Regions from separate parts of the Streptomyces aureoversilis genome, predicted to be linked through region 1. Evidence: predicted binding sites of a transcription regulator. Region 1 holds the regulator's gene; the other holds the start of a gene.
The links. Region 1 encodes HspR, which represses chaperone genes until heat shock. Its sites were predicted from a motif close to TTGAGNNNNNNNNNCTCAA; they were not measured.
Positions count from the first base shown of each region.

Region 2: the regulator HspR is predicted to act here: its motif matches at 4,865-4,883, upstream of lon (endopeptidase La).

Region 1 is NZ_JBHSKJ010000013.1:121,781-128,769, forward strand. It holds gene dnaK (molecular chaperone DnaK) at 1-704, shown strand, start outside; gene grpE (nucleotide exchange factor GrpE) at 701-1,366, shown strand; gene dnaJ (molecular chaperone DnaJ) at 1,415-2,584, shown strand; gene ACFPP6_RS22925 (heat shock protein transcriptional repressor HspR) at 2,589-3,038, shown strand; gene ACFPP6_RS22930 (hypothetical protein) at 3,250-3,483, shown strand; gene ACFPP6_RS22935 (hypothetical protein) at 3,575-3,823, shown strand; gene ACFPP6_RS22940 (helix-turn-helix transcriptional regulator) at 3,862-4,860, opposite strand; gene ACFPP6_RS22945 (helix-turn-helix domain-containing protein) at 5,114-5,380, shown strand; gene ACFPP6_RS22950 (hypothetical protein) at 5,453-6,061, opposite strand; gene ACFPP6_RS22955 (ABC transporter ATP-binding protein) at 6,117-6,989, opposite strand, start outside.
Region 2 is NZ_JBHSKJ010000015.1:230,907-237,895, reverse strand. It holds gene ACFPP6_RS25570 (response regulator transcription factor) at 1-185, opposite strand, end outside; gene ACFPP6_RS25565 (spermidine synthase family protein) at 278-991, opposite strand; partial or broken gene ACFPP6_RS25560 (rhomboid-like protein) at 1,106-1,795, shown strand; gene ACFPP6_RS25555 (DinB family protein) at 1,868-2,575, opposite strand; gene ACFPP6_RS25550 (NAD(P)-dependent oxidoreductase) at 2,572-3,438, opposite strand; gene ACFPP6_RS25545 (helix-turn-helix domain-containing protein) at 3,585-4,562, shown strand; gene lon (endopeptidase La) at 4,906-6,989, shown strand, end outside.

The DNA of each region.
Region 1 (6,989 bases):
GCAACACCACGATCCCGACCAAGCGGTCCGAGATCTTCACGACGGCCGAGGACAACCAGCCGTCCGTGCAGATCCAGGTCTACCAGGGCGAGCGCGAGATCGCGGCGTACAACAAGAAGCTCGGCATGTTCGAGCTGACCGGCCTGCCGCCGGCCCCGCGCGGGGTCCCGCAGATCGAGGTCGCCTTCGACATCGACGCCAACGGCATCATGCACGTGACCGCGAAGGACCTCGGCACGGGCAAGGAGCAGAAGATGACCGTCACCGGTGGCTCCTCGCTGCCGAAGGACGAGGTCAACCGGATGCGCGAAGAGGCCGAGAAGTACGCCGAGGAGGACCACGCGCGCCGTGAGGCCGCCGAGTCCCGCAACCAGGGCGAGCAGCTCGTCTACCAGACCGAGAAGTTCCTCAAGGACAACGAGGACAAGGTCCCGGCGGACGTGAAGACCGAGGTCGAGACCGCCCTCACCGAGCTGAAGGAGAAGCTCAAGGGCGAGGACACGGCCGAGATCCGCACCGCCACGGAGAAGGTCGCCGCCGTCTCCCAGAAGCTGGGCCAGGCCATGTACGCCGACGCCCAGGCCGCCCAGGGTGCCGCCGGCGCCGAGGGCGCGGGCGCCGGTGCCGGCCACGCCAAGGCCGAGGACGACGTCGTCGACGCCGAGATCGTGGACGAGGACAAGCCGAAGGGCGGTGCGGCGTGACGGAGGAGACCCCGGGCTTTGACGAGAAGCCTGAAGGCCCCTCCGACGCCGCCGACTCCGAGGAAGCGGCGCAGGGCGCCGGGTCCGCCGACAAGGCGGGCCCGGGCTCTGCCCCCTCCGGCGAAGAGCTGGTGGAGGTGGGTCTGAAGGCCCAGCTGGACCAGGCCCAGGCCGCGCTCAACGAGCGCACCGCGGACCTCCAGCGCCTCCAGGCGGAGTACCAGAACTACCGCCGCCGGGTCGAGCGGGACCGGGTCACGGTCAAGGAGATCGCCGTCGCGAACCTCCTGTCCGAGCTCCTGCCCACGCTCGACGACATCGGCCGCGCCCGTGACCACGGCGAGCTCGTCGGCGGCTTCAAGTCCGTCGCCGAGTCCCTGGAGACGATCGTCGCCAAGATGGGGCTGCAGCAGTTCGGCAAGGAGGGCGAGCCCTTCGACCCGCTGGTGCACGAGGCGCTGATGCACAGCTACGCGCCCGACGTGACCGAGACCACGTGCGTGCAGATTCTGCAGCCGGGGTATCGCATCGGCGAGCGCACGATCCGCCCCGCGCGGGTCGCCGTCGCCGAGCCCCAGCCGGGCGCCCAGGGCGCCAAGGGCGAGGGCGAGGACGCCGGTTCCGGCTCCGAAGAGGAGAGCGGTGGCCCGGACAAGGGCTGACGCTGACCCGATGAATCACCGCAGGGAACGGAAGGAGGGACACCGAGGATGAGCACGAAGGACTTCCTGGAGAAGGACTACTACAAGGTCCTCGGTGTGCCCAAGGACGCCACCGAGGCCGAGATCAAGAAGGCGTACCGGAAGCTCGCCCGCGAGTACCACCCGGACGCCAACAAGGGCGACGCCAAGGCCGAGGAGCGCTTCAAGGAGATCTCCGAGGCGAACGACGTCCTGGCCGACCCCAAGCGGCGCAAGGAGTACGACGACGCCCGCGCCCTCTTCGCCAACGGCGGCTTCCGCCCGGGGCCGGGCGGCGCGGGCGGCGGCTCCTTCAACTTCGACCTGGGCGACCTCTTCGGAGGCGCCCAGGGCGGCGGCGGCACCGGCGGCTTCGGCGGCGGCCTCGGCGACGTCTTCGGCGGCCTGTTCAACCGCGGCGGCACGCGCACCCAGCCGCGCCGCGGCCAGGACATCGAGTCCGAGGTGTCCCTGAACTTCACCGAGGCGGTCGACGGGGCCACCGTGCCCCTGCGCATGTCCTCCTCGGCCGCCTGCAAGGCCTGCTCCGGCACCGGCGACAAAAACGGTACGCCTCGCGTCTGCCCGACCTGCGTCGGCACCGGCCAGGTGTCGCACGGCTCCGGCGGCGGCTTCTCCATGACCGACCCGTGCCCCGACTGCAAGGGCCGCGGCCTCATCCCGGAGAACCCCTGCGACGTCTGCCACGGCAGCGGTCGCGCCAAGTCCTCCCGCACCATGCAGGTCCGCATCCCCGCCGGAGTCTCCGACGGCCAGCGGATCCGGCTGCGCGGCAAGGGTGCCCCGGGCGAGCGCGGCGGGCCCAACGGCGACCTCTACGTCGTCGTGCACGTCGGCGCCCACCCCGTCTTCGGCCGCAAGGACGACAACCTCACCGTCACCGTGCCCGTCACCTTCCCGGAGGCGGTCCTCGGCGGCGAGATCAAGGTGCCCACCCTCGGCGGCCCCCCGGTCACCCTCAAGCTGCCGCCCGGCACGCCCAACGGCCGCACCATGCGCGCCCGGGGCAAGGGCGCGGTGCGCAAGGACGGCACCCGCGGCGACCTGCTGGTCACAGTGGAGGTGACCGTGCCCAAGGATCTCGGCGACAAGGCCCGGGAAGCCCTGCAGACCTACCGTGAGGCCACCGCGGACCAGGATCCGCGGGCAGAGCTCTTCCAGGCCGCGAAGGGAGCGTGACCCCATGGATGGGACCGGCCGACGGCGCAATCCGTACGAGCTGACCGACGAGTCGCCGGTCTACGTCATCTCGGTCGCCGCGCAACTGTCGGGCCTGCACCCGCAGACCCTCCGGCAGTACGACCGGCTCGGCCTGGTCTCACCCGACCGCGCCGCGGGGCGCGGCCGGCGCTACTCCGCGCGGGACATCGAACAGCTGCGGCAGGTGCAGCAGCTGAGCCAGGACGAGGGCATCAACCTCGCCGGCATCAAGCGCATCATCGAGCTGGAGAACCAGGTGGCCGCGCTCAAGGCGCGCGTCGCCGAGCTGCAGGGCGTCGTCGAGGGGGCCGCCGTGGCCCGGCAGCAGGCGGAGGCCGCGGTCCACGCCTCGTACCGCCGCGACCTGGTCCCGTACCAGGACGTCCAGCAGACGAGCGCGCTGGTGGTGTGGCGCCCGAAGCGCGACCAGTAGGGGCGCACGCAGCGGGGAAACCGGCTGGGAACGCAGCAGGGAACGCCGTACGAAAGGGCCGGGTGAGCACGTCGCTCACCCGGCCCTTTCGCATGCCGGGCGCTGGCATAAAGCTGTGTGTCCCCTGCAGCAACCTGACAGCTTTTCCCCACCGGACGCTCCGGCTCCGCTGGCAGAGTCTTCCCCACGGAACAACGACGTTGGGGGAAACGTGAAGACCGGAAATCTCGCCAAGAAGGCCGCTGCAGTCCTCGTTCCCGGGGTGTCCCTGATGGTCTTCGCGCTGCCGGGCACGGCGGCTGCCGCGTCCGCTCCGGCGGACGTGCGGGCGGTCCACGGTCTGCAGGGTCTGCACGGTTTGCAGGGCCTGCAGGGCCTGTGCGGGATACCGGCCAAGGTCGTCGACCGTCTGCCGGTCTGTCATCGTGTCAACGGGTGGCAGTGACAAGGAAGTCGGCTTCGGAGCCCCGGTCTGCAATGCGGCAGGCCGGGGCTTCGCCGTGTACGCAAATGAGAAGCGAATCGGAGGAGATGGCGTGGCGAGGACGGAATTCACGGAAGCGGTGGTGGCGCGCGCGGCACCCACCGCCGCGCCCCCGGAGACGGCCGTGATCAGGCTCGTGGGAGCGCTGCCCGCGGGCTGGGACTGCGACTGGCGGCTTCAGGAGGACGGGATCCTGCTGAGGGTGCGGCCCGCCGCCGGCGCAGGCCCCGGCGCCGTGGCGCAGTGGCTGACCGGTGTGCTCGACGCCGGCGGGCTGCGGGGGTGGCGGGCGGTCCGCTAGAACCGGGCCCGCCGGACCCGGGCCCCGGATCCGCGCCGCTAGATCCAGCCGCGCTCCCGCGCCAGCAGCGCTGCGTGCGCCCGGCTGGAGGCGTCGAGGACGCGCAGCAGGTCCGCGACGTGGCGGCGGTAGGTGCGGACGGAGATGCCCAGGTCACGGGCGCCGATCTCGTCCTTGCCGACGCGGCACATCGACTCCAGGACCCGCTGTTCCACGGCGGAGAGCCCGGCGGCCCCTTCGGCCGGTTCCTCGATCAGCGCGGCGAGGTCGGTGGCCTGGTCCCAGATCTTCTCGAACAGCGCCAGGATGTTGGCGACCAGGCCCGTCTCCTGGGCGATCAGGGCGCCGCGCGAGGTGTCGTCGGGGTCGGCGGGCACCAGCGCGGTGTGCCGGTCGTAGACGAGGATCCGCTCGGAGATGTCGCAGGCGACGCGGATCCGGGCGCCCTGCGCGGTGAGTTCGCGCAGGTAGGCGACGGTCGGCGGGTGGTCGAGCGCCTCCTTGAGCACGACGTTGCGGATCCGTACGCCGCGGCGCAGGCAGCGCGTGTCGAGCGGCCGGGCGTGGTCGATGTTCTCCTGGGTGAGCGCGGTGTGGGGCTCGACGGACAGGATCTCCTCGCGGGCGAAGAAGGCCAGGTCGTCGATGCGGTTGCGGATCTGGGACAGGTCCTCCATGCGCTCGACGCCCTTGGGGGCGGGGGTGCGCAGCCCCTGCTCCACGCGCAGCTCCGCGACCAGATGGCGGGCCTGGGTGACCTGTTGCAGCTCGTGGTGGAGCTCGCGGAGCCGCAGATCGGTGAGGCGGTCCACGGCGACCTCCGGGTCGGCCGGGGTGACGGCCCCGTCGCCGGCGCGGCGCAGCAGGCCGAGCCCGTGCAGCCGGTCCAGGGCGGTGCGGACGGTGTCCTTCGGTGCGTGGATCCTCAGATGGATGTCCTCGGCAGCAGTGCCGGGATTACGCAGAAAGTGCCGGTATATACCCTCTTCTGCCGTGCTGAGCCCCAACAGGCCCATGCCCATGCCTGACTTGCTCATGGTTCCCCCGTGTGCGATTGGCCGGCGGTCGGCCCGCGTGGTCAGTCGCGAGCGCGGTGGTGCGTAACCGCCGGTACATCGCCCAAAGCGTAATGCAACGGTAAAGCCGCTGGCCACGACGATTCCCTCCGTGACGACGCAGCAAGCTGTAGCGGGGGTTGCAGGAAGCTGCCTCCGAAGACCGGGTCCGGGCCCGTGTCGCCTTGGCAGGCTGGAGCGTGCCGGAAGGCTGAGACCGACGAGGGGAATCCGGATGAGATCAGCGATTGCCGAGGGACAGCACGACTTCACCACGCTCACGGACCGCGAGGTGGAGGTCCTGCTCCTGCTGGCCTCGGGGGAACAGAACAGGCGCCTCGCACGGCGGCTGGGGATTGCGGAGCGGACCGTACGGGCCCACACCGCGAACATCGTGCGCAAGCTCGACCTGCGGTCCAGGTTCGAGGCGGCGATCGTGTCGCACGTCTACGCGGAGGACATCAGGAGCCTGTGCAGCACGGGCGGCAGGGTGGCTGCGTAGCTCGACACCGGGACAGACAGGCCCCGTCGGAGACTCTCCGGCGGGGCCTTCGTGACGGTCCGGGCGTGGCGCTCACCCCGGGATCAGTTCGGCGGCGGCCTCGATGGCCATCATCCACATCGGCTGTCCGCCGGTGCCGAACGCCGCGGCGAGCGCGTAGCCGACGGAGGCGTCGGCGGGGGAGACGTCCGCCCCCTCCTTCCACTCGGCCAGCACCCGGCCGTCGCCGTCGGAGGAGAAGTCGCCGATGTGCTTCCCGTCCTTCAGCAGCCGGCTGCCGGCGATCGAGTCCGGGACCAGGCGGTACGTGATGCCGTCGCGCGTGACGTCCACGGCGTAGGAGCGGCGCGACAGCTTGCCCTTGCCCGGCGCGAGACGGACGGCGTCGCCGTCGACGGTCATGGTCAGGTGCTCGCCCTTGCGGGTGCCGATGGGGACGTGGGCGTCGGTCTCCGCCTCGGCGGCGCGGTCCAGCGCGGCCGGGGGTATGGCGTCGCCCAGGACCTCCACCCAGCCCTCCTCGTCGTTCAGCAGCACGGTGATCTCGCCGAAGAGGTCGTCCTGGACGGGGCCGGTGGGAGCCTCGTCCTCGACGGGCGCCTCGTCCTTGGTGAGGACCACGGCCTTGGCGAGGGCCTCGTCCTCGGAGGCGGCGGGCTCGCCGCCGGTCGCGTGCGTCATGTGGGGGGTACTCCTTCAGTGTGGTCAGTACTGACGGTCGTGCGGGCGGTACGGGTCAGTGCGAGACGGCGAGCTGAGTGGCGGCCAGGTCCCGGTAGAGCTCGTCCCGGTCAAGTAGTTCCTCGTGCCGTCCATGGTCACGCACCCGGCCGCCCTCCAGAAGGACGAGCCGGTCCGCGGACGTGACCGTGGAGAGCCGGTGCGCGATGAGCAGCACCGTGCAGTGCTCCGCGGCCTTCTCCACGGTCTGCCGCAGCGCCGTCTCGCTCAGCCCGTCGAGGTGCGCGGTGACCTCGTCGAGCAGCAGCACCTGCGGGCGGCGCAGCAGGGCGCGGGCGATGGCCAGCCGCTGCCGCTGCCCGCCGGAGAGGGCGGTGCCGCGGGTGCCGACGGCGGTGTCCAGCCCGTCGGGCAGCCCCGCCACGTACGTGTCGAGCAGGGTCTGCCGCAGGACCTCCGCGATCTGCTCCTCCGTGGCGTCGGGCGCCGCGTACAGCAGGTTCTCGCGGATCGTGCCGGCGAGCATGGGCGCGTCCTGCTCGACGTAGGCGATGCGGCGGCGCACCTCGGCCCGGCTGAGCGTGGCGATGTCGGTGTCGCCGAGCAGGATCCGGCCGCCGTCCACGTCGTAGAAGCGCTGGAGCAGCGAGAACACCGTGGTCTTGCCGGTGCCCGAGGGGCCTATGACGGCGGTGACCTTGCCGGCCGGGGCGGTGAAGCCGACGCCGTCCAGGACGGGCGTCCGGCCCGGGTAGGCGAAGGTGACGCCGTCGAGGACGACGCGGGGCGGCGGGCCCGTGGGGCGGGCCGGCACGGTGTCGACGTCGTCCTCGGTCTCCATCTGCGCGACCTCCTCGATGCGGGCCAGGGCGCCGAGGCCCTGCTGCAGCGAGGTGGTGCCGCCGACGAGGGAGAGGATCGGCCCGCC
Region 2 (6,989 bases), on a different contig from region 1:
TGCCACGCCTCGGCGGTGTCGACGGCCGCCGGCCCGTCGCCCGCGGTGCGGACCTGGAAGCCCTCGGCCCGCAGCCGCGCCGCGATGGCGTCGACGATGGTCCGGTCGTCCTCGACCACCAGCACCCGGCGCTGCGCCCCGGCGGAGGCTGCGGCGCCGTTCGGGCCGATGTGTGTCTGCTCCATGCGCGCCCCGCCCCTAGCGTCTTTCCGTCGCGTCGTTCTCTGCCGGCTCTTCAGCTGTGGCAAGCAGGGTACGGGCAGGTGGCGGGCGACGGCTACGCGGCACGTTGCCCGAGGTGCACTACGTCCGGTACGCCCCGGGCAACCGCGATCTCTTCGGTCCGTACCCCTTCGAAACCGGCATTCCGGAGGGCTCCCTCGAATTCGGCCGAAGGCCGGGCCGACCATACGGCGAGCACACCGCCGGGCGTCAGGCGCTCGCGGCAGCCCGCCAGGCCGGCGGGGGAGTAGAGGCCGCCGTTGTCCTCCGTGACGGTCCAGCCGGGACCGTTGTCGATGTCCAGGCACAGGGCGTCGTAGCGCACGGGGGCGGTGCGCAGGTGGTGCAGCAGGTCGCCCTCGGCGACCTCGGTGCGCGGATCGGCCAGCGCCCGGGCCGAGACGGCGCCCAGCGGCCCGGCCCGGTGCCAGTCGATCACCGCGCGCTCCCGTTCGACGACCGTGATCCGGCCCCAGCGGGGCTCCTCCGCGGCCCGGGCGAGGGAGAAGCCGACGCCGAGCCCGCCGATGAGGACGGACGGCCCCGGGCGGTCCGCGGGGAGGGCGGCCAGCGCGGCGTCCACGAGCAGCCGCTCCGAGCGCCCGTCGGAGGTGTCCATCAGGAAGCAGCCGTTCGCGATGATCTCGTGGACCGCGCCGTCCCCGGCGCCCCGGCGGCGCAGGACGACCTCGCCGTACGGGCCCTCGCGGCGGTCCAGGGTGACGGGCCCCCCGCCGGTTGTGTACGGGTCGCGCTGGAGGGTGGTCATCGGGTGGCCTCCGTGTCGGTCGGTACTCGGCGGACGCGGCAGGCGGGTGCGGGGTTGAGAGGCGTGACGGGAGTCACGGTCTGTGGTTGATTCGCCTGCCCTCGATGGACCTTAATGTCGGAGGGAGCCGGAGCGGGGTCGTTCTTCCGCTCCGCCGGGTGCCGTGACGGACCCCGCGAGGAAGGGGCTGGGCCGAGTGAGTGTGGTGGATCCCGACGGCGAACCCCTGCGGCGCCGGCGGCGAGCTCCCCGGGCCCCTCGCCCGGCCGGATCCTGCGGGCGCTGCCCACCCCCCTCGGCACGCCCTTCACGTTCTTCTACGGCCTGGTCCTGCTGTCCACCGCGCTCTACACGCACTACGGCGACGAGGCCACGGTCAACGAGCTCCTGCGCGAGTCCAGCACCGACGCCGCGCACCTGGCCGAACAGCCGCTCGTCGTCCTGCCGGCGAGCGCCCTGTGGATAGCCGGCGGCCTGTACTCGCTGCACGGGATCCTCTTCGTCCTCGTCGTCTCCGCGCTGGAGCGCCGGGTCGGCGGGGCCCGCGCCGCCGGCGTCTTCCTCCTCGGCCACGTGCTGGCCACCCTCGCCACCGAGCTGCCCGTGGCGGGCGCCGTGGCCGCGGGGCGGCTGCCCGAGGCCTCGCTGCACCGCCTCGACTACGGCATCAGCTTCGGCGTGATGGCCTGCACGGGCGCGCTCGCCGGGCTGCTGGGGCGGCGCGCGAAGCGGACCGTGCTCGGCCTGTCCTTCCTCATGTGCGCCCAGGACCTCGTCGAGTTCGCCGACCCCCTCGCCAGCTGGGGCCACCCCATAGCCCTGCTCACCGGCACGGCCTGCTGGGGCCTGCTGCGCGACAGGGGACCGGCGGCCGGGTCAGCCGCGGACGGTGCCGTCCCAGGCCCACTGCGTGCGCCGCGGGAGGCCGGGCAGGGCGGCCCGGCCGGTGCACCACAGCAGCGTCCCGGCGGGGGAGCGGCCGGCCGGGGCGTCCGGGAAGAGCCGCTCGACGGCGGGCGCGCACAGCCCGTCGGGCAGGTTGTGGCCGCCGGGGAAGACGGGGGCGAGCCCGAGGCCGCGCGCGATGTCGTCCGTATGGAGTACGAGCTCGGTCACGCCCATGGCGGCGAAGCCGGGCGCGTCGGAGTGGCCCCACGGGTGCCAGGCGCGATCCCCCGCCCGCGCGCCGCGGACGGTCGCGGCGAGCAGCGCCGCAGCGATGCGGATGCCCTCCAGGCGGGCCGGTAGCGGGGCCTCGGGGTCGAGCGAGGCGAACAGGGCGATGCAGCGGTCGGTGGGCCGGGCCGTGAGCAGGCCCGCGTAGCCGACGAGGCCGAGTGCCAGGTGGTCGAGCGTTGCGGCCGCGGACCACTCCAGGCCGGCCGCGGGCCGGGACCAGTCGTGGCCCGCGCCCGCCTCCAGGACCGCGGAGCAATGGTCGGCGGCGTCGGTGACGAGCGCGGCCCAGGCGTCGGCGGTGCGGGGCGCGGCGGTGTCGGGCGCGGCGGGGCCGGCGGCCGCGGCCGGGGAGATCCCGCCGGCCGGGGCCACGGGCGCCGCCGCCGTGCGTCCGGCCGCGGTCATGCCCGGCCCCCCGCCCGGACGGCCTCGATCAGGCGGGCGTAGCCGTCGCCGCCGTGACCGGCCGCGACCGCCTGCTCGATGGAGGACTTCAGCAGCTCCGGCAGCGCCGGGTCGAGGCCGCGCGCGGCGCTCGCGCGGACGAAGTGCTCGATCGCGCCGAGGTGGACGTCGAGGGTGGCGTCGTCGCCCGGGTAGACGCCCGCGTCGACCTGGGGCGCGTACGTGCTCATGAAGCCGTTCACCGCGGCCGTCCAGCGGATCGCGACGGGGGTGAACGTCACCGCGTCCACCTTGTCGGCGCCGGTCAGCGCCACGCCCTGCAGCCAGCCGCCGAGCGTCGCCCACATCATGCCGAGCAGGGCGGTGTCGTAGAGGGAGGCGGCTCCGGCGTCGTCCCCGAGGCCGACGGGGTCGCCCAGGCTCGCCAGGGTCTCCCGGTACTCGGCGAAGGCCTGCGAGGAGCCGCTGCAGAGCAGCATGATCGCCGGGCTGCCGATCCCCGGCGGCGTCGACATGATCGCCCCGTCGAGGTAGCCGATGCCGTGTCCTGCGGCCCAGGCGGCGCTGGCGCGGGCCTGCTCCGGCGTGCCGGAGGTGAGGTTGACGAGCGTGCGGCCGCGCAGCTCGCCCGCCAGGGGGTCGAGGAGGCCGTGCACGGCGTCGTAGTCCGACAGGCAGGCGAGCACCAGCGGGCTCGCCCCGACGGCCTCCGCCGCCGTCGCCGCGCGGGCCGCGCCCCGTGCGACGAGGGCCTCGTCCTTGCCCGCCGAGCGGTTCCAGACGGTGGTCTCGTGGCCGGCCTCCAGGAGGGCGCCGGCCAGGGCCGTACCCATCGAACCCAGGCCGAGAACGGTCACCTTCATGGGTGGTTCCTCCCCGTGTGTCACAGAAGTTGATCAAGTGCGACCAGCCTCGCACCGGCCCGGGCGCCCCGACAGTGGCAGAAGTGACGGCATGCGAAAAATTCCTGCCACGCCTGCCTAGGCTGGTGATCATGAGCGCCGGAACCGTGGCCGTGGCCGTGATCGACGACGACGTCCCCATGTGGGACCTGTACGAGCTGGGGGTGGTCTGCACCGTCTTCGGCATCCCGCACCGCGACCTCGCCGACCCCTGGTACGACCTGCGCGTGTGCTCGGTGGGCGGGGGCGCGCCGCAGCCCGGCCCCTTCGGGCTCACGCTGCGCGCCTCGCACGGCCTGGAGGGGCTGGAGGGCGCCGGTACGGTGATCGTGCCGTCGGTGCCCGAGGCGTGCATCGAGGGCGGGCGCGACCTGCCGGCCGACCTGCTGGAGGCCCTGCGCCGGGCCGCGGACTCCGGGGCCCGCATGGTCTCCCTGTGCGCCGGGGCCTTCGCCCTCGCCGCCGCCGGCATCCTCGACGGCCGCCGCGCCACCGCCCACTGGATGCACGCCGAGGCCCTCGCGCGCCGCCACCCGCGCGTGCGCGTGGACGACTCGGTCCTCTACGTCGACGACGGCGACGTCCTCACCAGCGCCGGCGTCACCGCGGGCCTCGACCTGTGCCTCCACCTCGTCCGCCGCGACCTCGGCGCCCACGTCGCCAACCAGCTCGCCCGCCGCCTGGTGGTGCCCGCGCACCGGCCCGGCGGGCAGGCCCAGTACGTGGACGTCTCCGTGCCCGAGGCCGGCGACGAGGGCATCGCCCCCGTCCTGCACTGGGCCCGCGAGCGCCTCGACCGCCCCCTGTCCGTCGACGACCTCGCCGCCCGCGCCGGCATGAGCCCCCGCACCTTCTTCCGCCGCCTGCAGGCCGCCACCGGCACGACCCCGCTGCAGTGGCTCCTCGCCCAGCGCCTCGCCCGCGCGCAGTCGCTGCTGGAGTCGACGGCCCTGTCCGTCGAGCGCGTCAGCGAGCTCAGCGGCCTGGGCACGGCCGCCAACCTGCGGCGCCACTTCACCTTGCACTTCGGGGTGACCCCGACGGACTACCGGCGGGCGTTCCCGGGGCCGGCGGCCGCGGCCTGACCGGCCTTACGGCGTTCCGGCGGCGGTGCCGGCCCCCGTGGGCCCGGCACCGCCGGACAACGCCGCTTCGGCTGGTCGCCGCGGCGGCGGGAACAACAGGGACGAGCCTCCTGCTTGGCAGGACGAGCCCTGCCCGCGATCCGCTGCGGCGTTGCCGCGCAAGAACCCCGCCGCGGCGACGCGCAACCCCTCACCGGCGTATCCGGCGGTGCCGGACCCGCAGGAGGCCGACCGGCCTCGCCGCCCGCTCGTGATCGCTCAGAGCGAACGGCGGACGGGGAACATCCGCGGAGCGCCACGCATTGAGTCGGCATAGCTCAACTTGCCTGCCTAAGGGGAGATCATGGCTTCGATGTCCACACCGCTCACCCTGCCCGTGCTGCCCCTCGACGACGAGGTCGTCCTGCCCGGCATGGTGGTGCCCCTCGACCTGTCCGACACCGAGGTGCGGGCCGCCGTCGAGGCCGCCCAGGCCGCCGCGCGGGGCGGCGACAAGCCGCTCGTGCTGCTCGTGCCGCGGGTCGACGGCACCTACGCGGGCGTCGGCACGCTCGGCAGCGTCGAGCAGGTGGGACGGCTCTCCGGCAGCGGCGACCCCGGCGCGCTCATCCGCGGCCTCCGCCGCGTGCGCATCGGCGCGGGGACGACCGGCCCCGGGGCCGCGCTGTGGGTCGAGGGCACCGCGATGGAAGAGATCACCCCCGACCCCTTGCCCGGCGCCGTCGCCGAGCTCGTCAAGGAGTACAAGGCGCTCGCCACCAGCTGGCTGCGCAAGCGCGGCGCCTGGCAGGTCGTCGACCGCATCCAGCAGATCGAGGACGTGGGCCAGCTCGCCGACAACTCCGGCTACTCGCCCTTCCTGACGGCCCAGCAGCGCGTCGAGCTCCTGGAGACCGCCGACCCGGTGGCCCGGCTCCGGCTCGCCGTCGGATGGCTGGGCGAGCACCTCGCCGAGCAGGACGTCGCCGAGTCCATCGCCAAGGACGTCCAGGAGGGCGTCGACAAGCAGCAGCGCGAGTTCCTGCTGCGCCGCCAGCTGGAGGCCGTCCGCAAGGAGCTCGCCGAGCTGAGCGGCGACCCGGAGAACGAGCCGGACGACTACCGCGCCCGCGTCGAGGCCGCCGACCTGCCGGAGAAGGTCCGCGAAGCGGCCCTGAAGGAGGTCGACAAGCTGGAGCGGTCCTCCGACCAGAGCCCCGAGGGCGGCTGGATCCGCACCTGGCTGGACACCGTCCTGGAGATGCCCTGGAACGAGCGCAGCGAGGACGCGTACGACATCCCCGGCGCGAAGGCCGTCCTCGACGCCGACCACGCGGGTCTGGAGGACGTGAAGGAGCGGATCACCGAGTACCTGGCGGTGCGCAAGCGGCGCGCCGACCGGGGGCTGGGTGTGGTCGGCGGGCGGCGCGGGGGCGCGGTGCTCGCGCTCGTCGGCCCGCCCGGCGTCGGAAAGACCTCGCTGGGCGAGAGCGTCGCCCGCGCCATGGGGCGGAAGTTCGTCCGCGTGGCCCTCGGCGGCGTCCGCGACGAGGCCGAGATCCGCGGCCACCGGCGCACGTACGTCGGCGCGCTGCCCGGCCGGATCGTGCGGGCCGTCAAGGAGGCCGGCTCGATGAACCCGGTCGTCCTGCTCGACGAGATCGACAAGGTCGGCTCGGACTTCCGAGGCGACCCCGCGGCGGCCCTCCTGGAGGTCCTGGACCCGGCGCAGAACCACACCTTCCGGGACCACTACCTGGAGGTCGAACTGGACCTGTCGGACGTCGTCTTCCTGGCGACGGCCAACGTCCTGGAAGCCGTTCCCGAGGCGCTGCTGGACCGCATGGAGCTGGTCCGCCTCGACGGCTACACCGAGGACGAGAAGGTCGTCATCGCCCGCGACCACCTGCTGCGCCGCCAGCTGGAGCGCGCGGGCCTGGAGCCCGGCGAGGTCGTCCTGGAGGACGCCGCCCTGCGCAAGCTCGCCGGCGAGTACACCCGGGAGGCGGGCGTCCGGAACCTGGAGCGCGCCGTCGCCCGCCTGCTCCGCAAGGTCGCGGCCCGGCACGAACTGGGCGAGCAGGAGCTGCCGTTCACCATCGGCGAGGAGCAGCTGCGCCCGCTGATCGGGCGGCCGCACCACACCCCGGAGTCCGCGCAGGACCCGGCCGAGCGGCGCACGGCGGTGCCGGGCGTGGCCACGGGGCTCGCGGTCACGGGCGCGGGCGGCGACGTGCTGTTCGTCGAGGCCTCCCTGGCCGACCCGGAGACGGGCGGCGCGGGGCTGACCCTCACCGGTCAGCTGGGTGAGGTGATGAAGGAGTCGGCGCAGATCGCGCTGTCCTTCCTGCGCTCGCACGGCGCGGAACTGGAGCTGCCCGTCGGCGACTTCAAGGAGCGCGGTGTGCACCTGCACGTGCCGGCGGGCGCCGTCCCCAAGGACGGCCC